DNA from 4 places in the Lysinibacillus sp. NPDC096382 genome. Region 2 is predicted to be linked to each of the others. Evidence: riboswitches for the same ligand, from Rfam matches in the RefSeq annotation. Region 2 holds a riboswitch; each other region holds the start of a gene.
What was found. A riboswitch is a leader RNA that binds a small molecule or an ion and turns the genes downstream of it on or off. The one in region 2 is predicted to bind S-adenosylmethionine.
Positions count from the first base shown of each region.

Region 1: another riboswitch for S-adenosylmethionine. It lies ahead of ACIQZA_RS10100 (cyclase family protein); the one in region 2 lies ahead of ACIQZA_RS22895 (bifunctional homocysteine S-methyltransferase/methylenetetrahydrofolate reductase).
Region 3: another riboswitch for S-adenosylmethionine. It lies ahead of ACIQZA_RS19835 (O-acetylhomoserine aminocarboxypropyltransferase/cysteine synthase family protein); the one in region 2 lies ahead of ACIQZA_RS22895 (bifunctional homocysteine S-methyltransferase/methylenetetrahydrofolate reductase).
Region 4: another riboswitch for S-adenosylmethionine. It lies ahead of ACIQZA_RS12880 (Na+/H+ antiporter NhaC family protein); the one in region 2 lies ahead of ACIQZA_RS22895 (bifunctional homocysteine S-methyltransferase/methylenetetrahydrofolate reductase).

Region 1 is NZ_JBIWFC010000005.1:161,178-167,048, forward strand. Features, by position in the region: gene ACIQZA_RS10090 (MFS transporter) at 1-1,054, shown strand, start outside; gene ACIQZA_RS10095 (YuzC family spore coat inner layer protein) at 1,324-1,734, shown strand; SAM riboswitch class I at 1,882-1,987, shown strand; gene ACIQZA_RS10100 (cyclase family protein) at 2,087-2,824, shown strand; gene ACIQZA_RS10105 (serine hydrolase domain-containing protein) at 3,347-4,774, opposite strand; gene gmtX (gamma-mobile-trio protein GmtX) at 5,126-5,773, opposite strand.
Region 2 is NZ_JBIWFC010000024.1:34,506-40,376, forward strand. Features, by position in the region: gene ACIQZA_RS22885 (methyl-accepting chemotaxis protein) at 1-615, shown strand, start outside; gene ACIQZA_RS22890 (protoporphyrinogen oxidase) at 882-2,270, shown strand; SAM riboswitch class I at 2,396-2,494, shown strand; gene ACIQZA_RS22895 (bifunctional homocysteine S-methyltransferase/methylenetetrahydrofolate reductase) at 2,840-4,687, shown strand; gene metH (methionine synthase) at 4,680-5,871, shown strand, end outside.
Region 3 is NZ_JBIWFC010000017.1:75,967-81,837, reverse strand. Features, by position in the region: gene ACIQZA_RS19845 (homoserine dehydrogenase) at 1-308, opposite strand, end outside; gene ACIQZA_RS19840 (hypothetical protein) at 1,275-1,661, opposite strand; gene ACIQZA_RS19835 (O-acetylhomoserine aminocarboxypropyltransferase/cysteine synthase family protein) at 2,016-3,317, opposite strand; SAM riboswitch class I at 3,435-3,547, opposite strand; gene ACIQZA_RS19830 (glycerol-3-phosphate acyltransferase) at 3,845-4,477, shown strand; gene ACIQZA_RS19825 (DASS family sodium-coupled anion symporter) at 4,941-5,871, shown strand, end outside.
Region 4 is NZ_JBIWFC010000008.1:8,533-14,403, forward strand. Features, by position in the region: gene ACIQZA_RS12855 (ABC transporter ATP-binding protein) at 1-494, opposite strand, end outside; gene ACIQZA_RS12860 (VOC family protein) at 1,030-1,455, shown strand; gene crcB (fluoride efflux transporter CrcB) at 2,267-2,629, shown strand; gene crcB (fluoride efflux transporter CrcB) at 2,626-2,955, shown strand; gene ACIQZA_RS12875 (hypothetical protein) at 2,986-3,333, shown strand; SAM riboswitch class I at 3,571-3,678, shown strand; gene ACIQZA_RS12880 (Na+/H+ antiporter NhaC family protein) at 3,785-5,065, shown strand; gene ACIQZA_RS12885 (MFS transporter) at 5,186-5,871, opposite strand, start outside.

The DNA.
Region 1 (5,871 bases), on a different contig from region 2:
ATTAAGTACTGCAGGTTTAACCGTATCCATATATGCACTAGGTGTAACTATTGGTGCACCGCTTTTAACAGCATTAACATCGCGCCTTAGTCGCAAAAAAGTGTTACTGCTCGTTATGGTGCTGTTTATTATCGGTAATTTACTTGCAGCCTTAGCACCCTCATTCTCATTACTACTAACTGGGCGTGTTATTTCGGCATTGGCACATGGTGTGTTTATGTCCATTGCCTCTGTGATAGCTGCAGATGTTGTGGCACCAAATAAACGAGCAAGTGCAATAGCTTTTATGTTTACAGGACTAACATTAGCAACTGTGACTGGTGTCCCACTAGGAACTTTTATTGGACAAGTAACTGATTGGCGGATGTCGTTTATTTTCATAGTTATCATAGGTATTATTGGATTAATTAGTAATGCCTTGCTTGTGCCAAGTCACTTATCGAAAGGTAATCCAATATCCATTCGAGATATTGGTAAAGTATTAGGGAATATTCGAATGTTATTAATCCTCTTTATTACTGCAATTGGGTATGGTGGCGCATTCGTCGTATACACCTATGTTTCTCCTATTTTAGAGCAGTATATGGGCTACTCACCAAAGGCAATTGTCGTGATCTTAGTTGTATACGGTATTTTTGTTGCCATCGGAAATACATTAGGTGGTCATTTTGCGAATAGTAACCCTTTACGCTCTATCTTTATTATCTTTATAGGATTAGCATTAGCACTACTCGGCATCAACTTCTTTTTAGAATCATCAATCATAGGATTAATAATGGTCTTTATGATGGGGCTATTTATGTTTATGAATGTACCAGGATTACAGCTTTATGCCGTTCAGCTTTCAGAAAAATATACACCATCAGCTATTTCAATGGCTTCAGCATTAAATATTTCGGCCTTTAACATTGGTATTTTTCTAGGATCATACATTGGAGGAATTATTGTTAGCCACCAATCATTAGCTCATACTCCTATATATGGATTCGGTATGGTGATGATTGCCGCAGTTACTACCTTCCTATCGTTACACTTCGATAGAAATAAACAATAGATTTCTCTAGAATAACATTAATGAAAGGAAGCCTTAACCATACATAAGGCTTCCTTCTTGTTTTTATCCCATTTTAAGGAAATTATCGTCAAAATAGGCCTTGAAAAATTCTAATGCCGAGAACTGAGTCCCAAAAGAACCTGATATATACTCTTTTTCATTCCACTCGAGCCCATTTTGCTCATGATTTTCAAAGCATCAGCTGTTAACACCGAAAGTCTATATTGCACATAAGATACTGTATCAGCTATAGGATAGGAGGAATTTAGTTGTATTACAATCCTTATCCGTATTTTGTCTATCCTAATTATTATCCGGCATGGGTAATGGCAAATCAACCAACAATTCAACACCCTTCCAGCCATCTAGCAATGCCGACAACCCCAATGAATAGAAGTCCATTTCCAATCGTCAATACAAAGAAATTAAAGACTTCCGCGAATCGGATCAAGGTTATTATGCAGCAAGCACAGTTACTTACGGATAAAATTGATGAATCCGAGCAATTTGCACATGATCTTATGAACGCAGCACAACAATCAAATAAAACCGAAGTTGAAAAGTTAATTTCCTCAACAGGCATTACTGTAAAATTCGAAACTACCTATACACCAGATGGATTTCGTATAACATTTACTGAAAGTAGCTGTTGTAAGCTAACACTAATTTTAGGTTGGTGAAGAGTTGGCCCTTTGAAGAGGGCCTCTTTCTTTTACCTTTAGCATCATTATGAATTTTAACCTTGTATCCCCATCAAACTTGTAAACTATAAAAAAATATGCTAAAGTGTTTGTAAACATTATTTCTGAAAATTCTTATATCGCATTTTCTTATCAAGAGAGACGGAGGGATTGGCCCTATGAAGTCTCAGCAACCAGCCTATAGGTATGGTGCTAATTCCAATTGGCAAAATTCTGCCTTGAAAGATGAGAAGACTTACTTCAGTTGCTTTGCACGAGAGTCCTCTTCTTCAAGGAGGACTCTTTTTTTATTGTTGCATTCAAAAAAATTAAAAGAAAGCAGGGAAATAGTATGGCAAACGAACTTTTACAAGCAATTCAACTATTGAAATCAAAAAAATGGGTAGACTTAACGCATACATTTGGTCCAAATTCTCCACATTTCTTTATGTTTGATGATGCTAAATTTGAAACATTATTTTCACATGATGATGGTTTCTTTGCACAGCAATTCACTTTCCCAGGGCAATACGGAACACATATCGACCCACCTATCCATTTTGTGCGAGATACACGCTATCTAGATGAATTGGAGCTAAAAGAACTAGTACTACCACTAATCGTTATTGATAAATCGAAGGAAGCCGACGTAAATAACGACTACACGTTAAGTGTTCAAGATATTCTTGACTTTGAAGCTGAAAATGGGGAAATTGAAGCAGGTACCTTTGTTGCGTTCCGTACCGATTGGAGTAAACGTTGGCCAGATAAAGAATCTTTCAGCAACAAAGACGCTGATGGCAATAATCATATTCCTGGCTGGGGATTAGAAGCGTTACAATTTTTATTCAACGAACGACAAGTAAGTGCTATTGGCCACGAAACTTTTGACACGGATTCAGCAGCAGATTTCCGTAGAAATGGAAAATTAGACGGCGAATATTTTGTGCTAGAGCAAGATACTTACCAAATTGAGCTTATGAAAAATTTAGATAAGCTACCTCCAAAAGGCGCTGCTATATTCAATATCGTGCCAAAGCCTGAAAAAGCATCTGGATTCCCTGTCCGTTCATTTGCAATATTACCGTAATATAGCAAAAGGTCTGATTCAAGTACGCTTAATATAGGGTAAATAGTATAATAAAATAAAACTAGACCTTATATTTAGAGGATTTGAGTTTGATTATATATAATAAAACTTTATAATCAAACTTTTATTTGTATATAAAAATACATCCATTAAATCTTTATTGAGATAATGGATGTATTTTTTATTGTGGTCTTTTAATAAAGATAGATAATTTTCTTATTCCACAATCGGGCCAGATTGTTGAATAACAGTCTTTTTAAGAAATGTTACCTAACGACGCTTGTGCAAAAATAATATTGTTGTTTAATTTACAATAAAGTCATTTAAAAAATAATATAGTTGTTTAAAAATCCTTATTCCGAACGAACAAGTTAGTGGAAGTAATAGTAATTAGGTTTGGCTGGGAAAATTGTCGATGATATTAAAAAAGACACCGAAGTGTCTTATGTTTTTCAAATTAAGCATACCGATAAATTGAAATTTAATTACTTAACATTTTGCTTATCTTGGGAGCAATGTATTTTATCGGTGAGTGTATACAAACCATGTAATGCTTGCTGTTAATAATGCTGACGAAATCAAAGCTGTAAGAACACTATATGTTCGCCAAATAAGTATCGTTGACCAATCTAAAGCACAGCACAGTATACCCAGGGCAATCGTAGCGATCAGGAAAATAATTGTTACGATTATTCTCTTTTTTGTCATTGGCTGCCGCTCATTCGTTTTCCTTCTGCGTAATCCTAAGAGAAATAACAAAACGGCCAATAGGCAAAGAATAATTGTGATAGACGACAAAGTGATATCCAAAAGCTGTGTGCCGCTTATTTCATATGACTGAGTTAGATTGCCGTCTAATATATCTTTAACTTTTAGTACCAGGTTTATATTGGTATTTGCACCGTTGCTCAGCAAGCAGACGGCTGTTCGTTCATTTAGCAGTATGGCTACTTCGGTTCTGAAATTTGGATTGCCCCCAGTGTGTTCTATAATCGTTTGGTCGGCGTTTACCGACCAGCCTGCCGCATAATGCATATCGTTGACAGCCGAAACAGACATATCACCCCTATGTGATTTTTCGATAACCGTGTGAAATATTTCGGGTATGTCCTGCACAATACCCATCTGTATACCCATCCAACGCGCCATATCTTTTGTATTAGAAATGATGTAGCCTGCGGGTTTATTCCCCGCATAATCCGGAGCTTTAAATGGAGTTGTCATAAAAAAGGAAGTACGGTAGCCCTGTGCCAACTGTCCAGTGGCTTGAGCATCTTCTTTATAAGCATACGTCTGGTGAAGACCTAACGGCTGAAATACCTGTTCCCTCATAAAGTCTTCATAGCTTTGTCGCGACACAATCTCAATAACCAAACCCAATACGTCATAATTAACGGTTCCATAGTTATACTGTTCACCGGGAGGGAACGCCAATTCAGCATCTACGAGCATTTCCACAGTCTTTTGCAACATATCCGGTGTATTGCCTTGTGGAATATTTTGAGTATGCCTAATATTTGTTAGACCACTGGTATGGTGAAGAAAGTTATTTAGTGTAAGGCTTTGCATATCAACAGGTTTCCCTTGATACTTTAACGTAAACCAAGGTAAATATTTTTGGACAGGGTCAGTCATTGAGAGCAGCCCTTGTTCTTCCAACAGCATAATACCCATACCGGTAAAAGCTTTACTGACCGAAGCTAACTCATAGAGTGTATTTTCACTTGCAGACAACCCCTTTTCACGGTCTGCATACCCTGAAGAAAAGTAGAACACTTCATCATCAGCAAGTATTGAGATTGACATTCCCGGCACACCTGATATACGAGAGGCATCATCTAGCAACGCTTGTATTGCCGCAGATTTCGAATCTGACAACGCATAACTTTGTGTTGCGAATCCTGAGAATAATATAAATATCGTTAATACAAAAACAATAATCTTTTTCATAAACTCTCCTTTTCGAAAAATTATAAGAGAATAATATAAATAACCTACTTTTACAACTACTAAACTAATTTTAATTTATCTTTCTATTCACCTATATAATATCAAGTAATTGTGAAGAGTTACACTTAACGAATAGAGCGTTAGTTCAATAAGAAAAACGATCTTCAACAATCGGGCGCGATTATGAAGTACCGCTGTAGAAAATGATCAAACTTTTTTATAATAGGCAAACTAAAAAATGCTAAAGAAGCATCCATTTTGATTAATCTTTTTTCAAAATGATGCTTCTTATTAATCTTAGTGTAAGGATTTACGAGGTGTTTTTGTTCAAACTTTATTTTAAAGCTACTTTTATATTCCATTAAGAATTTTTTGTATGGCAGTTACATATCCAGCCTTATATATCTGAATCCCGTCTTCTTTAACTCTGCCATAATTATCGGTAGTCCATCCCTGATGGCTCATAAATTCGTTTGATATGGCATTTCTAAGAGCATCTATTTCGGTATCTGTCAGATTATAAGAAGGCTCGACTATAACGACATCCTTATTTTTGCTTAGATCGTTTATAGGACGCATATCAATCGTAAAGGTTGTTTGTTCTTTAAGCAAAGAGTTTTCTCTTTTGAGCTTTTTATTCTCTGCCATAAGCATACCAACCAATGCCTTTGTTGTTGGTTCGGAGATACTTGCTAAGATATCATCGTTTACGGTTGTTCTCTTTTCTTTTTTAGGCTTTTTAGTGGTAGTTTTATAGTATTCAGCCCACTGGCTTATCAAAACTCTGTAATCCTCGGCATTTTTGTTTCTAAGTGCCTGTTCACTTGGACCGCCATCATCTGCTATCAGTCTAGCTATAGTGCCAATAGAAAAATCTTTTATGTCAAACTCGGACTGTTTTTTACAGGCGTTATGTATGAGTTCTAATGTTTTCTTTTTCCTTGTAGAAGCGTTCTCGTAAAGCTTTGAGAACAGTTCATCTGGTTGCATTTCCATCATATATCCTCCAATGCTTAGATTATTCTTAATCAATAGTAGAACTATCTATATTGGTAATAAATTACTGTTTAAAGTCACAGATTTAAGTTCATCAACAA
Region 2 (5,871 bases):
AAACAACTAGCGAAAAAATCACTTCAAGTGTCGACTATGGCTGAGAGTCAGGCATTAGAAGGTCGTGAACGCTTAAAGAGTCAATCGCAAAATATGAATACTATTATTTGCTCACTTGATGATATAGACGAAAATATTGCACAGTTGGCAGATATGTCAAAGGAAATGGAATCGATTATGAATGTTGTGACGAACATTGCTAATCAAACGAACTTGTTGGCTTTAAATGCGGCAATAGAAGCGGCTCGTGCTGGAGAAGCGGGTAAAGGCTTTAGTGTTGTTGCAGATGAAGTGAGAAAACTATCGATCCAAACAAAGGAATCTGTCACATCGGTAGCAACGTTACTACATAAAACGAATGAGCGGACAGATAAACTTGTCCATTCGCTTAGTAATATTCAAGAAGAGGTAGCCTCTGGTGAGGAAAATATGGTTCAAACGGAAGGGCAATTTACTAACATATTAGAAGCTATGACCGAGGCGAAAGACCAAAATGGTCGGATGGAAAAAGAAGTACAAGCAATAGCAGAAGTACTAAGTGAATTAGGTATTGCCTTTAACGAAGTGAAAAATTCAGCTGGAAAATTAGCTAGCTTTGCACAAAATTTAAATTAATGAAGAGAAAAGGAAAGAAAATTGTTGTTTCCTATTAAGGCGATACATACTTTAGGGCACAAATAACACTATATCAACTGTTAATAGATAATTTCCGAAATGGAGGTAAAAGCCTCTAGCGAATATATGTTATTTGAATATAAAAAAAATGGAGCTGTCCAATGTGTTGGATAGCTCCATTTTTGCTAAATTTGTAAAGGGTTTAACGTAATTTTCGATAAAAAAAGTTTATACTAAATAAAGAACTAAAAATAGGGGCGGTTAATATGAAAACAGTTGTTGTATTAGGTGGCGGAATTACGGGATTGTGTACGATGCATTATTTACAACGCCAAGTTCAGGAGAAAAACTTAAATGTAAAACTTGTGCTTGTTGAAAAAAATACATACCTTGGTGGCAAGCTTCACTCTGCATATGAACAAGGATTCATCATGGAAACTGGAGCAGATTCTATTGTAGCGCGTCATAAAGGTGTCATGGAGTTAGTAGAGGAACTAAATTTTGAACAAAATCTTGTATATAACGAAACAGGTATTTCGTATATTTACACAAATAATGAGCTACATGCCATCCCAGCAGACTCAACGTTCGGTATTCCTATGAGCTTACAATCTCTCGAGGAAAGTACGCTTGTATCAGAGGAAGGTAAAAAAGAAGTGTTAAAGGATTTAACAATGCCGAATGAAAGGTTTACAAAGGAAAGCTCGATTGGTGAATTTTTAACGTATTATTTAGGTGAAGAGCTTGTTCAAAACCAAATAGCACCGGTACTTGCAGGTGTATATTCTGGAGATTTAAATCAACTTTCAATTGCTTCTACTTTACCGTATTTAATCGATTACAAAAACGATTACGGTAGTATTATTAAAGGTTTCGATGCAAACAGGGAACAATTTGTGAAAGCTGCCAATAAAAAATTTATTTCATTTAAAAATGGTTTATCGTCACTAATTGATCGACTTGAAGAAACATTAACGGATGTAGAAATTATAAAAGGGATTGCTACTACTAGTGTTAAAAAGCAGGAGAATCTATACGCTGTTACGTTAGCAAACGGTAAAATGATTGAAGCGAATCATGTTGTATTGGCACTGCCAAATGAAGCGGTACAAAGCTTATTACAGGATGAATCTTTGAACGGCTATTTTGAACGATTTAATACTGCATCCGCCATTACGATTTATTTAGGATTTGATGTTCCCGATAATAGATTACCTGCAGATGGAACAGGCTATATTGTGTCACATAATTCGGATGTTATCTGTAATGCAGCAACGTGGACAAGCCGCAAGTGGAAACACACTTCAGCAGAAGGAAAATTACTTGTACGGCTTTTTTATAAGAGCATTAACCCTGAGTATGAGAAATTGCGTTTGATGTCAGATGAAGGGTTAGCAGCTGTTGCTCTAGAGGATGTAAGAAAAAGTTTAGGGATTGAGGAAAAACCAACTATTGTTGACGTGACAAAATGGATCGACCAGATGCCGAAGTACGACTTGGCACATCGTGAAGCGTTGCAAGGTCTCTTACAAGAGCTTGAGAAAAACTATCCGAACTTATCAATAGCGGGGTGCTCTTATTTCGGAGTAGGCATAGGTGCGTGTATTCAAAATGGTAAAAAAATTGGTGAGGAACTTGTAGAAAAACTATCGTAATTGTTTAATATAAATCAAAATTTTATAAATTTCGTAAAAATTATCCTTTGTTCAGTGAAATAGTCTTGACTCAATCGTTCGTAAACGATATGATTCTTTTAATTATTTAAAAAATTCATACTAAATTCTTATCAAGAGAAGCAGAGGGACTGGCCCTATGAAGCTTCAGCAACCAACTTATTGTCAGGTGCTAAATCCAGAAGACCGTGTGTCGAAGATGAGAAGGAAAACAATTACGAAACGTAAAAGCCTTCTTTTTTTGTGAAAGAAGGCTTTTTTATTTTAACTATTTTCGGCGGGTGTCCAAACATCCGCCGAAATAGAGGAACTCAGTCTAAGAACGCCACGTCCTGTGGCAACGACTGAGTGACCAACTTCATGTTGACCTAAAGCCTTCGGCGGATGTCACGGAATCGGCAAGGAGTTCTTAGAGGATAGTAGGTTAATATTATCGCATCCATGCGATAACGGCTAACTGACCTGCAGCGTGCAGGCCAAAGCACAAAGCCCAATTCAGGACGAATTATGCCGAGGCATAATTGATAGAAAAAGAAAGAGAGGTTAGTTTTATGGGATTGCTTGAAAGGTTAAAAACACATGTTCTTACAGCAGATGGTGCAATTGGTACAGTTTTATACGGCTATGGTTTGGAGTACTGTCATGAGGAAATGAATGTACAGAGACCTGAATTAATTGAAAAGATTCATAGAGAATATATAGCTGCTGGTGCCGATATTATTCAGACGAATACTTACGGAGCTAATGCCATAAAATTAGCCCGCTATGGATTAGAATCTCGTGTACAGCAGTATAATGAAGCCGCTATAACGATTGCAAAACGTGCAGCAACAGATGGTGGGCAATTTGTTTTGGGTACTATTGGGGGAATCCGTGGTATTCGAAAAAGTGATGCAACGTTAGAGGAAATTTTAGCAACCATTGATGAGCAGGCAACGGTTTTACTTGCAGGAAATCCAGATGGCCTTTTACTTGAAACCTATTATGATTTTGAAGAGCTAACAGCGACTTTATCAATGCTACGAGCTAAAACGAAATTACCGATTATTGCTCAAGTTTCTATGCATGAACCCGGAATATTACAAAATGGAATGAGCTTAAATAACGCCTTACATGAACTTGAAGCGTTAGGTGCTGATATCGTAGGTGTTAACTGTCGCTTAGGTCCTCACCATACTATCCAAGCATTTGAAGGGGTAGAGCTTCCTAAGCAGGCATTTATGTCAGCGTATCCGAACGCCTCTCTTCTTGATTTAGAGGATGGGCGTGTCGTTTATGAGTCGGAGGCTGATTATTTTGGTCGAGCAGCTGTAGAGCTTCGTGATCAAGGGGTTCGTTTAATTGGTGGCTGTTGTGGTACGACACCAAAGCATATTGCTGCAGCGAAAAAGTACTTAGAGGAGCTATCCCCGGTTGAGGAAAAGTATACAAAGCCAGAAAAAATAGAGATTGTTCGTGAGGCAGAGCCAGCAAATTATGAGCCATTACATGAAAAAGTAAAACGTGAACGCTCGGTTATTGTGGAGTTAGATACACCAAGACATTTAGAAATAGAAGGCTTTATTAAAGGCGCAAAAAAAATATATGAGGCGGGCGCGGATGTAGTCATGATGGCAGATAATTCACTCGCTTCTCCAAGGATTAGCAATGTCGCAATGGGTGCCTTACTGAAAGAAACGCACGGGATACGCCCTTTAACCCATATAACATGCCGAGATCGTAATTTAATTGGACTTCAATCACATTTAATGGGATTAAATGCACTAGGGATTCATGATGTTTTAGCGGTTACTGGAGATCCGACAAAGGTAGGCGATTTCCCAGGAGCAACTAGCGTTTATGACGTATCGTCAATGGAGCTAATCCAATTAATAAAACAGTTAAATGAAGGTGTTTCGTTCTCAGGGAAACCGCTTCGTAAAAAGGCAAATTTCTCTGTAGCGGCTGCATTTAATCCTAATGTACGTGTACTGGATCGCGCTGTCTCTCGATTAGAAAAGAAAATTGAACATGGAGCAGATTATTTTATTTCACAGCCTGTTTATACAAAGGAAAAAATCGTGGAAATTCACGAGGCGACAAAGCATTTAGAAACTCCAATTTATATAGGTATTATGCCAGTAACGAGCTATAAAAGTGCGGAGTTCTTACATCATGAAGTACCAGGCATCAAACTTTCTGATGATGCGTTAGCACGTATGAAGGCTTGTGGTGATGATAAGGAACGCGCAACACTAGAAGGAATTGCAATTGCTAAAGAATTAGTAGAAGTAGCAGCGGAATATTTCAATGGTATTTACCTCATCACACCATTTTTACGCTATGATATGACGCTAGAATTAATGAAAGTTATTGAGCAATTGGATGAAAAGAAAAAAGGGGTAAGTATAAATGGCTAAGCACATGATTGAAGAGCAACTAGAGAAACGAATATTAATTCTTGATGGCGCAATGGGAACAATGCTACAAAATGAAAATTTATCGGCAGAGGATTTTGGCGGAGAGGAATATGATGGCTGTAATGAAAATCTTGTGCTAACTAGACCAGATGTGCTTGAAAAGGTACATAGAAAATATTTAGAGGCTGGAGCAGATATTATTTGTACAAATACATTTGGGGGTACACCACTTGTATTAAATGAATATGATCTAGGTGCGAAGGCAGAAGAAATCAACAAACGTGCTGTAGAAATTGCACGCAAAGTAGTAGAGGAGTTGTCAACATCCGATTGGCCACGTTTTGTAGCGGGAGCGATGGGACCAACTACAAAAACCCTGTCGGTTACAGGTGGAATTACATTTGATGAGCTAGAGGAAAACTTTTATGTTCAAGCAAAGTCATTAATCGAAGCCGGGGCGGACGTTCTGTTGTTAGAAACTAGTCAGGATATGTTGAATGTTAAGGCGGGAACATTGGGGATATCTCGTGCTTTTAAGGCAACTGAAAAAGAGCTACCTGTGATGATATCCGGAACAATTGAACCGATGGGAACGACACTGGCCGGCCAAACAATTGATGCTTTTTACATTTCCATCGAGCATATTAAGCCATTGTCAGTTGGCTTAAACTGTGCGACTGGACCAGAGTTTATGACTGATCATATTCGTTCACTAGCAGAGCTTTCAACAGGCTATATTAGCTGTTACCCGAATGCAGGTTTACCGGATGAGGAAGGCTGCTATCATGAGTCACCTGAATCATTGTCACAAAAGCTAAAAGGCTTTGCAGAAAAGGGCTGGCTAAATATTGTCGGAGGTTGCTGCGGTACAACGCCAGCACATATTGCGGCTATCAGAGAGGTGCTAAAGGGCGAAAAGCCGCGCCAATTACCAGATGTTACGCATGGTCATGTAGTATCAGGGATCGAGCCATTGGTTTATGACGACTCTATGCGTCCATTATTTATTGGAGAACGGACAAATGTTATCGGTTCTCGTAAGTTTAAAAATTTAATTATTGATGGGAAGTTTGAGGAAGCGGCAGAAATCGCGCGTGCTCAGGTGAAAAATGGAGCACATGTGATCGATATTTGTTTAGCAAATCCTGACCGCGATGAACTGGCGGATATGCGTGGCTTTATGC
Region 3 (5,871 bases), on a different contig from region 2:
TTAGCGGTGATGACATGACATTTATGTTCCACAGCGCGCTTTAAATAAGTAAATGCTGGCTCCTCATTGACAATCGCCTCAAAAACAACCTGCATACCTGGTTCTGCTAAGACTTCATCCATACTAGTTGTCATTAAATGCGCTGTGCCTGGTACACGTTCACGGCTAGTATCTGTAACTAAAATTTTTGCTACTTCTAGCTCAATTCCTAATTTATTTTTAAGCTCTTCACGCTTTTCGTTTAATATATGGTAAATTCCTTGACCTACCGTTCCAAATCCTAATATAGCTGCCTTTATAGTTGCCATTGTTGTATTCCCTCCAACTTACATTCCGCAGTTTCATTAAATTTATTTCGTCTCAGCTTAATTCGGACATATTTTGAATTGTGCGCCGACTTTACAAAGCAGGTCAATTTGCCGTGTTTCCAACACTTCGTTTTCAAACAGATATTTAGGTTAAGTCATCTAACCTTCGCTACAAAAAATATTCTGAATGAAGCTAAAAAACCTTTGAAACACACACAAATTCAAATAATTCAAAATTCAACTTAAAGAAAATTGTAACGTAAATACTTACATTGCACAAGAAAAATCTTTCTAGGATGGACATTTGTTTTCTGTAGACGTGCAAAAGAAATCGTTCTCATCCCTTTTATTATATGATTTTTCACTCGAATCTATAATGATGGAACAATTATTGACTTTTCTTTATCAATTGTGCCTCGGCATAATTGTGTCCGGAATCGGCTTTGTGCTTGCACAAAAAACTCCTTCCCGATTCCATGGCATCCACCGGAGGCTTTAGGCCAATATGATGTTGGTCACTCAGTCGTTGTTGTTGTTGCTGTCGCTTCGCTTTCGCACAGACAAAACCGTGTTGCTGTCGCTTCGCTTTCGCACAGATAAATTGCCACAGGACGTGGCGCTCTTAGACTGAGTTCCTTTATTTCAGCGCATGTCTTTTGTACCGAAAGCGTAGCGACAGGTACAGATGTTTGCAAACCCGCTGAAAAGAAACTTAACTACGTATTAATCTCACCAACTATAAATGTGAGAGACTTCTGTAACTGCACTTCCATTACAAATATATTTGCTGAAAGAAGTTAAAAAACAAATGCCTTTCTTCTATTATATATATGTATGTAAAGACATTCATAAAAATTGTTCTTTTGAAATATATTAATAAAAATTTTTTCTGTATATTTTCATCGTCTAATTTAAAAAGCTCATTCCCTGTAGCAGCAGAGAATGAGCCAAAAATATGAGGGATAATTAACTAGCGTTGGCTAGCAATTTATAACGATATTGTGTTAAAGCTTGTTGAACTAATCCTATTTCCTCCCACGTATAATTTGGTATTGCATACGTACGTTCAACTAATTGGAATGTACCGTATTTTAAATAATACTCTGTCGCAGGAAGAGGAATATGATTTGCTCCATAGCTTTCATAAGCTTCGAAAACTTCTTTTACTGTATAGCCTTCCTCTTTGACATAGACCATTTCATTAAAAGCAGAATGTCCAAAGTTCTCTTGCCATTTACGTTCAACTGACGCAAGTATGTTTTGAATGGACATGTTGTTCACAAACACATGACCTTCATTTAATTCATAAATAAGATAAGATGCAATGTTTTGCGCACTATACACATTTCCCATTTAAAACACTCCTTTATCATCAGTTTTGTAGAAAGAGTAGCTACTGGCTGAGTAACTACTCCTCTTCATCTATTCAAAAGTGGGGGAGCACTTATGAAACTAAATTAGTTTAAGCATTAATTGAAAACATTGGTTCTAGGTTGGTAGCCCTTCGAACACTTTTCTTATTTCCTAGTATAAAACAAGGAATTAAGAAAATCAATAATACTTATAAAATTACTAGGTATTAATTTTCAGCTTCTTCACCAAATGAGGAGAGCGGATGATGTAGCAACGTTTGACGCATTACCAAATGAGGCCTATCGAATGAGAAAATACGTAAACGCTACAACATTAGCCAATGTCCTTTATTTATTAAGCTTCTACTTTTTGTTGTGAAGCTGTTACTTGTTCAATAGCTTGTTCTAAATCTTCAATGATGTCCTCTACTGCCTCTAAACCGATGGATAAGCGAATGAGCGACTCGGTTACGCCAGTTTGGATTAGCTCTTCAGCAGATAGTTGCTGATGTGTAGTAGATGCTGGATGAATAATTAATGATTTCGCATCCCCTACATTTGCTACGTGCGAGAATAATTTCACACTATCTATTAATTTACGCCCTGCTTCACGTCCACCTTTAATACCAAATGTAAGCACTGAACCGAAGCCATTTTTTAAATATTTTTTAGCTAAATTATAGGTAGGGAAATCTTCTAAGCCGTTGTAATTTACATATTCCACAGATGGGTGGTTTCGTAAATATTCAGCTACCGCTAATGCATTTTCATTGTGTTTAGGAATACGCAAATGAAGCGTTTCTAAACCTTGTAATAAATTAAATGCTGCATCTGCACTTAATGTTGGACCAAAGTCGCGTAGTAATTGCACACGCAATTTTGTGGCGAATGCTGCCTCTGCTGTGTCAATACCATAACGTAAACCGTGATAAGAAGCATCTGGCTCAGTAAAACCTGGGAAACGGCCACGAGTCCAATCGAACTTCCCTGCATCTACTACAACGCCACCTAACGTTGTTCCGTGGCCACCAATCCATTTTGTTGCGGAATGAACAACAATATCTGCACCGTAGTCAATTGGTGTAGAGCCATATGGTGAAGCAAATGTGCTATCAATAATTAATGGCAAGCCGTTTTCATGTGCTATATTTGCTACTGCTTCAATATCTAGTACCTTTAAACTTGGGTTACCGTAAATTTCAGCGAACACGGCCTTTGTTTTATCAGTAATAGCTGCTCGGAAATTTTCTGGATTTGTTTCGTCTACAAAAATCGTTTTAATACCGTAGTTTGGTAGTGTGTTGGCGAATAAATTATAAGTACCTCCGTATAAAGAGCTACCTGCAACGATTTCATCGCCTGCCCCTACAAGATTTAAAATGGAGAATGCGATAGCTGCTGCACCAGATGAAAGTGCTACCGCTGCTGTACCGCCTTCTAATAAAGCGACGCGTTTTTCAAAAACATCTACAGTTGGGTTTGTAATTCGTGTGTAAATATTGCCGGCTTCCTCTAAGGCAAAAAGACGTTGCGCATGAGCAGTGTCTTTAAAAACGAAAGCCGTTGAGCGATATATCGGTACTGTTCGTGATCCTGTTACCGGGTCTGGCTCTTGGCCACCGTGTAACAGCAATGTTTCTGGTTTAAATTTTGTCATTGTATACCTCCAAATGGTTATTTTTTTACGATGGTACCGGAGATGAGGAGGATTTTTTTAGTAGAAAACAAAAACCCTCTTCAGCTAAGAAGAGGGTTGCGGCTGCAAGTTTTCCTCCCCTTATCTGCCAGATCCAATAAGAATCTGTAGGAATTAGCACCTTAGCAAGTTCATCACTTACTGGTTGCCGGGCATCATAGGGCCTATCCCTCCGCCGCTCTTGATAAGAGTATGAGATTCAATTTCCATCGTTGTTACACAGTATAAACATAGACTTTTTCACTGTCAATACTAAAATTTTATTTTTTCTGAAACTTCCGTCTGCTTTTTTACGTAATACGAACGCATACACTATTTTGATATTTATTGTTTTTATCACCAAAATGTGGGGTTGATTACAGTTCCGACTATGTGCTCTCCTAGGGGCGCCCAGTCTCCACTCCAATCAACTTTAGGGCATATGTTATAACAAACGTCATTCCTAACTTTTAGTGACGAGCCTATTTTATTTTGAAAGGAGAATTTTTATGATAAAAGCCGTTATTATTTTTCTTCTTGTTGGTTATTTGATTGGCTGTATTCACGGCTCTAAAGTTGCTCAGTTTTTATCTGGGGTAGATTTAAAAAAGACTGGTCATGGCAATGCAGGTGCCTCTAACGCAACACTTTCCCTTGGCTGGAAATACGGCATATTAGTTGCACTGATCGATATCAGCAAAGGCGTTGCAGCTATAAACTGTGCACATGCCTATTTAGCAGATATAACACAATTAACAGAAGTACAAGTTTGGTTCTTCACGTATATTGTAGCTGCCGGTGTCATTCTAGGTCATAATTTCCCATTTTATATGGGCTTCAATGGCGGTAAAGGAACTGCTTCAATCATAGGGATATTACTTGCGATTGATTGGACAATTGGCTTATTTGCACTCATTTTATTTGTTATTTTATCTTTCGTAACGAACTATTTAATTGTCGGTGTACTTGAGTTTTATCTCGTTTTCTGTACAGCCACATATTTATGGATTCCTGGAACAGTCCCAACGATTATAGCCCTATTACTTTTTGGTATAGCCATCATTTTACATATCGAAAATATTAAGCGATTGCTGCTAGGAACTGAGCCTAAAGTGACTTCAGCATTCAAAAAGAAAAAATAAGGATCATCACCAAAACGTGTGGTTGATTTCCGTTCCGACTGGGTGCTTTGTTGCTGCCGCTTCGCTTTCGCACAGAAAACATCCGCTGCGCTGCAGGGTCTCGGGCCAACACGATGTTGGTCACGAAGGCGTTATCACAGGATGTGATGCTTTTAGTCTTCGTTCCTCTATCGCTGATCCCCTAGGAGTCGCCCAGCCTCCACTCCAATCAACTATTTACATAGTAGACGTTTTAACAAAAGTCATCCACAACTTTTGGTGATGAATCAAAAATAATATCTTTTGGATATTTTTGTCTTTTCTATGACCGTCTATTTGCTCGCAACTGCCCATTATCGCTATAAATAGAGAGTATTTCACATACTAGTTTTTTTACAATAAATAGACAAATTAACTTTCTTAATAAAGCATTTTACTAGCCGATGTGAAAATTACAGTCATGTTTAAGAAAGGATGAAAAGGTATGTCTACTTCTGAACAAGCAAAACCAAAACGTAATTTGAAACCACTCTGGATTGGATTAGCCTTCGCTTCATTAATCATCATTACTTTTTTACCTAACAACGGTGATTTACCTGTAGCCGGACAACGCGCTTTAGCTATTTTAGCTTTTGCGGTCATCCTTTGGGTTACAGAGGCAGTATCCTACCCTGTTAGCTCTGCTATGATTATTGCTCTCGTTACAATCTTATTAGGGTTAGCTCCATCAATGGAAGATTCAACGAGAGAGCTAGGCACTTCAGATGCATTAAAATTAGCATTAAGTGGATTTAGTAATTCAGCAGTAGCACTAGTAGCCGCAGCACTTTTCCTAGCGGCAGCCATGCAGATTACCAATTTACATAAAAGACTTGCGCTATGGATTCTTTCACTCGTAGGGACAAAAACGAAAGCCATTGTATTCGGTGCTATTTTAGTATCTATTGCACTCGCATTCTTTGTCCCTTCTGCTACTGCACGTGCAGGCGCAGTTGTGCCAATACTACTTGGAATGGTAGCAGCATTTGGTTTACAACGTGATAGTCGGCTTGCTGCTCTACTTGTCATTACCTCTGTGCAAGCTGTCTCTATTTGGAATATCGGTATAAAGACGGCAGCAGCTCAAAATATGGTCGCTTTAAACTTCATCAAAGAACAGTTTGGTGTGGATATTTCTTGGGGTGCTTGGTTACTTTATGCTGCTCCCTTCTCAATCATCATGTCAGTCGCTCTATTTTTCATTATGATTACACTAATTAAGCCTGAAACAAGTAATATTGCAGGTGGTAGAGAAGTAATAAAAAAACAGCTTGCGGAACTTGGTCCATTAAAGGCTCCTGAAATTCGATTAATCATAACATCAGTAGTTTTACTATTTTTCTGGGCTGCTGAGGGCAAACTTCACCCATTCGATA
Region 4 (5,871 bases), on a different contig from region 2:
GCAAAAAAAGTAAGCTTCCACGAAATCATAAAACCCATGGCAAAAATAATAAAGCCCATGTAAATTGTGGAATCAATCAATGTCATAATCCCGAACCCAGCAGTCAGCGACACAGCGTTTAAATCATTCGTCGCACGGGCCATTAAATCCCCAGTACGATTTTTTTCATAAAAAGTTGGCGTCATACGCAAAAAATGCTGCATAAGGTTGCGGCGTAAAATTTTCTCTAAGTTAATAGCCCCTTCAAATAATCTGAATTGCCACACAAAATTAAGGGCATAACCCCCAATCATGATACACACGAAAATCAAAATATACTTCGTTAAAAGAGCTGGTGTCATTTCACCAGCAGTCAATATATCAATAATTGACCCTAGTAAATACGGTGGAACAACTTCTAAGCCACTCGCAATCATTAAGAGCGTAACGGCTATTGTATATTGCTTCCAGTATTTCTTGAAAAACCAGCTTAATTTACTTAAAACATCAAACATACGTTATAACCTTCTTTCTCAAGTGCTGTTAAAACTTTGCTACCCACTCTCCATAAATTTCTTGATGAAAATCATTTTTTGTACTTTGTTTCGCATACACATGCACTCCTTTTTTATGATCACTACAACACTTTTTTGCAACAAAAAAGACACATACTCCCAAAAAAAGAGCATGTGTCTCTTCATAAAAGGCAAGGAGTTACCCATGCCATTTATTTGCAACGCAAAAAAATGTTAGAAGACATGGACAATGTATGCAGTTGTACTTTGATATGATACTGGTAAAATTAACATCGTCATGCCCTCCTTTACTTAAGATTGTTATAGTGTTATTGAAGATTATCATACTTTAGAAATATTTGTCAACCAACTCACTGTTATTTTTTCTGTTTTTCAGGGAAAAATTAACGCTTTAAAGCGATGAATTGCTAAAATCCTAAAATTTAAAATAAAAAATCTATAACTTTTTGTATTGACTTTAACGCTGCGTAAACCTTTATGGTTAGTTTGTATTAACCTAAAGGAGGAAATAGACATGAATGAATTTTATCAAATGCCCTTATTTGTAAAGCTAAAAGTAAGAAATATTGAAAAGTCAAAAGAATGGTATGGGAATGTACTAAATTTCAATTCAGTATTTGATTTTTCAGATGCTAACGGAACAACTTCAATGATACATTTAAGAGGCGCAAAGTACCAAGATTTGATGTTATTACAGGATGAAGAAGTCAACACTTGTGACTCAGTCATTATTAATTTATTTTCTAGTGATATTCATAGTATTTATCAAGCTGCACTGGAAAATGAAACAAATATCATTCAAAAACCGACAGTTCAACCATGGAATGCAAAAGAATTAACTTTAGAAGATCCAGATGGATATGTTTTTACAATAACGGAAAGTGTCGATTCCAATAAAGACTTTGATACTGTCATTGACAATGTTAAAGGTCAATTATAGTAATAATAAATTATGACATGTTTGCAACAGCAAAAACACGTTACCTGTTACACTACTTGTGTTAAGTAGCTGGCAGAGTAGTAAAAAAGAATCAAGTTCAAAAAACGGTGAGTAGTATCCTTGATTTCTCACAATTTGACAATCGATTACTGTGTTAAATACAAATTTTTCAATTCTAGAAGACCCTAAACAAACAAATCTAGTTCGAAAGGGGCTTCCAGCAATTGATCGGAACAATTTTTAGATTTATCACCCAAATTTTTAAATTTATCGCTTAACTTTAATTTATCACCCTACATTTTTAACTTATCACCTAACGTTAATTTATCGCCCATCCTCCCAATAAAATTAAAGAATAGTAAACACGGAGACTGTCCCCTGCTTTCCAAAATCCATCTTTGCTACGCCAACATCCATCGGTGAAAGTTGAATAGAAGAGACACGAACGCCAAACTGAAACATCGTTTATTGTTTTGAACTTTACTGTGCGCTTTTCAAGGCATCAGCTCTATCGTTATTATTATTTTTGTATAATTGTTTTTTTCCGTTAGCGGGTTTTCTGTCAACGGATTAACCGTTGTCGGATTTCAATTGAACGTTGTAATAGTGTTTGAAATACTAAAGAGTTTCTTATTTAGAACTAAAATTTTGTTATGATATATGGACATGGACATTAACTACGAAGTATTTTGGAAGGAAAAATAAAAATCGTAAAACGGTGATATTTTCTATATATCTATAGAAAAATATCTAAAATGGTGTTCACATGATACACTTTTTAATATAGACATTTTAGTAAGGAGTCTTTACTTTGAAATCATTTTTAGCTGTTGGAATTGGCGGATTTTTGGGTGCCATCTGTCGATATAGCCTTGGTCTAGCACTTTCAAATAACGGTGGTTTTCCATTTGCGACACTTTGTATGAACTTAATTGGCTGCTTTTGTTTAGCGTGGCTATTTACTACGTTTACAAAGCGAACGCCTGTTATTATAGGAATTGGTACTGGCTTTTTTGGTGCCTTTACAACCTTTTCGACATTTTCTTTAGAAACACTATTACTTTTGCAGGATAGTAAATGGCTCCAAGCCGTTCTTTATATTTTAGCAAGTGTTTTTGGCGGTTTAGCTTGTGCATGGCTAGGATTTAAACTAGCAAAGGGGCGCATCGTATGATAATTATTGGCATCGGTGGATTTTTGGGTGCACTAACACGATTTTATCTAGGAAAATTGATTGTCCATACATACCCATGGGCAACATTTTTTATTAATATAACGGGGTCTTTTGCGCTTGGCTTTTTATTTGCGCTACATCCAAGTGATTGGATTTGGCATTTTATAGGGATTGGTTTTTTAGGAGCCTATACGACTTTTTCGACATTCGGTTTTGAATGTTTGACGCTCTTAGAGCAGCAAAAATGGAGACAAGCGATTGTTTATATAGGCATTACCGTTTTATTCGGTTTACTTTTCGCTGCTCTTGGCTTTTACCTTGTGTAGCCGCATTTTTAAAAAACTAGAGGTGATTTTTTGACACAGCCATCCATTAAACAATTACAAGCACTCGAAGCTGACATTGAACAAACACTATATAGTTTAATCGACCTAGAACTAGAAGAAAACTTTCCAGAAATGAATACACGCTTTGCACAATTACTTGCAAAGGTACAGGCGGTACAATTAATTGATTATAAGCTTGACGTCCTAGTTGACCCTCAAGCATTTGCAACAGAAACATGTACTCTACTACAAAGTTTAATAGAGGCAAAGGCTAGACCACAAAAAAGACAACGCCTCCTAACACATCGTATGATTTTAAAAATATGGCTACGTAAAAATCAACGCTTTATGACGGAATTTTTACCACAAATGTTTTAGGCGCCCCTACTTTTAAGGGCGCCTTCTTTTTCCCTTTTTAGTTGTTAAATCAAATTGTGCTGCGTTAGACTATTAAAGCCTTCAATAGCGGCACCAAAAATTCACACTTTCCTATCCTCTTACTTGTTCAATCTCCTTAATTAATATAGCTTTTAATCAAGCTTGATTAAAAATATGTTGCAAATATCGACTTTTTATTATAATATTTATTATTGTGAAAAAAAATAATATATTTGCTTCTTATCAAGAGAGATGGAGGGACTGGCCCGATGAAATCTCGGCAGCGGAACTTATGATTTAAGTTACTGTGCCAAATCCAGCAGGCAAAGGCTTGATAGATAAGAGGAGTGTTTTATAGATATAAGGCCTCTTCTTGTTGATACAAGAAGAGGCCTTTTTTCGTAAAAAGAATGGACAAAAGACGTGTCCAATTTTATTTTTGGAGGTAGACATGAAGAAAGAGAATCCATGGGCGCTGATCCCATTTGTTGTTTTTTTGATTTTATTTATTGGTTCAGGGGTTATTACAGGTGATTTTTACGCCTTCCCTGTTATTGTAGCCATTTCCATTTCAGGCGCTGTCGCTTTAGCGATGAATCGAAAAGAATCGTTTGCGCAAAAGGTTGATATTTTTTGCAAAGGCGCAGGAAATTTAAATGTCATGCTGATGGTTGTTATTTTTCTTTTGGCTGGGGCCTTTTCAGCGGTAGCAAAAGGCATGGGGGCAGTGGATTCCACTGTAAACTTTGCTTTATCGGTCGTTCCGCCAAATCTGCTTGTCGTAGGCTTATTCATCATTGCCTGCTTTATTTCCCTATCAATGGGTACATCGGTGGGGACGATTGTTGCGCTAGCGCCAATTGGAGTTGGCATAAGCGAGCATATCGAGCTTTCCATAGCTTTAGTAATGGCAGCAATTGTTGGCGGTTCAATGTTTGGCGATAATTTATCTTTTATTTCAGATACAACCATTACTGCCGTTCGTTCACAAGGTGCACAAATGAAGGATAAATTTAAGGTGAATTTTTGGATTGTGTTGCCGGCAGCTATTGTAACGAGCCTTATTTTAGGGTTCATTACAATGGGTGAAACTGCACAAGTGGAGCATTTAAGCTATAGTTGGGTAAAAATTGTTCCCTATGTTTTGGTCATTATTTTAGCGTTAGCTGGAATGAATGTTTTCCTTGTTCTGGCATCTGGGATTGTTCTCGCCGGGGCTGTTGGCTTAGCGGATGGCAGCTATCATTTAATGAGCCTTTTTCAAAAGATCGGCGAAGGAATGTCAGGCATGTATGAAATGGCATTCCTTGCGATATTAATAGCTGGAATGGTGGAGGTTATAAAGTTTAACGGAGGGATTGATTTTCTACTTCACCTTGCAACAAAAAGAATTAAATCGAAAAAAGGTGCTGAATTTGGTATTGCCGGTCTTGTAGGCCTAACTAATTTATCGACGGCCAATAACACGATTGCTATTTTAATTGCTGGTCCGCTTGCAAAAAATATTGCTGAACAGTATGAGATTGAGCCAAGAAAGTCCGCAAGTATATTAGATATTTTCTCCTGTACGATTCAAGGCCTTCTACCATACGGAGCCCAATTCCTGGCAGCCGCAAGTGTAGCCGGAATTTCACCAGTGAGCATGTTACAATACTCTTTCTATCCAGTTCTTATAGGAATTTGCGGAACCATCGCTATCCTCATCGGATACCCGAAAGGAAAGAAAGCCTAAGCTTCATACTTAAAAAACATTGATTTACCACTAAATTATTCCAATTGTTTTGAAATAATCAAAACAATTGGATTTTTTTGAGGCTATTCATTTTTTTGTGATAGAGATAATACCTAAAAGTTACAAATTACACTTTCTCATTAGTACTTCGTAACGTCTATATTTGACCATAAATCCAATTCCAAGAATAGGTCCAATCGCTAATATTGTAAAGACCCACTCCCAACCTATGATCCTCTGTATAATCGGGATTAGGTTTATTGAAAATATAGTAAGTAAGAAACCAATACACATTTGAAAAGTAAGGGCTGTACCTACATAATCAACATCGGCTATTTCTGAAACTGCAGCAGAAAATTGGGCGGAATCAGATATGATAGACATCCCCCAAATCATGGAGATTATTAACGTTAACCAAATATACTGCCCAAATGTAAAACCTATTACTAGCGAACAGATAGCACTAATAAACATAGAAATAATCGTTAAATTGGCTCTTCCGATTTTATCCGAGATTAGTCCTCCTATCACACAACCAATCCCTCCAGCAATTCCTATTGAAATAAAGGAGGATAATGCAATAAACCAATGAGGAATTTCTGGTGAATAAGTTAAAAAACTAGCTGTCAAAAAAGCTGGAAGCCATGTCCACATCGCATACAATTCCCACATATGCCCGAAATAACCGTAGTTCGCAAGCATTACCGGTTTATTCAAAACAACTTTTTTTATTAATTTTAAAGAGAAAGGCGATTTATTGGGTACAATCGGTGCATCTTCTAAAATATAAGTAACTATTATAGCCG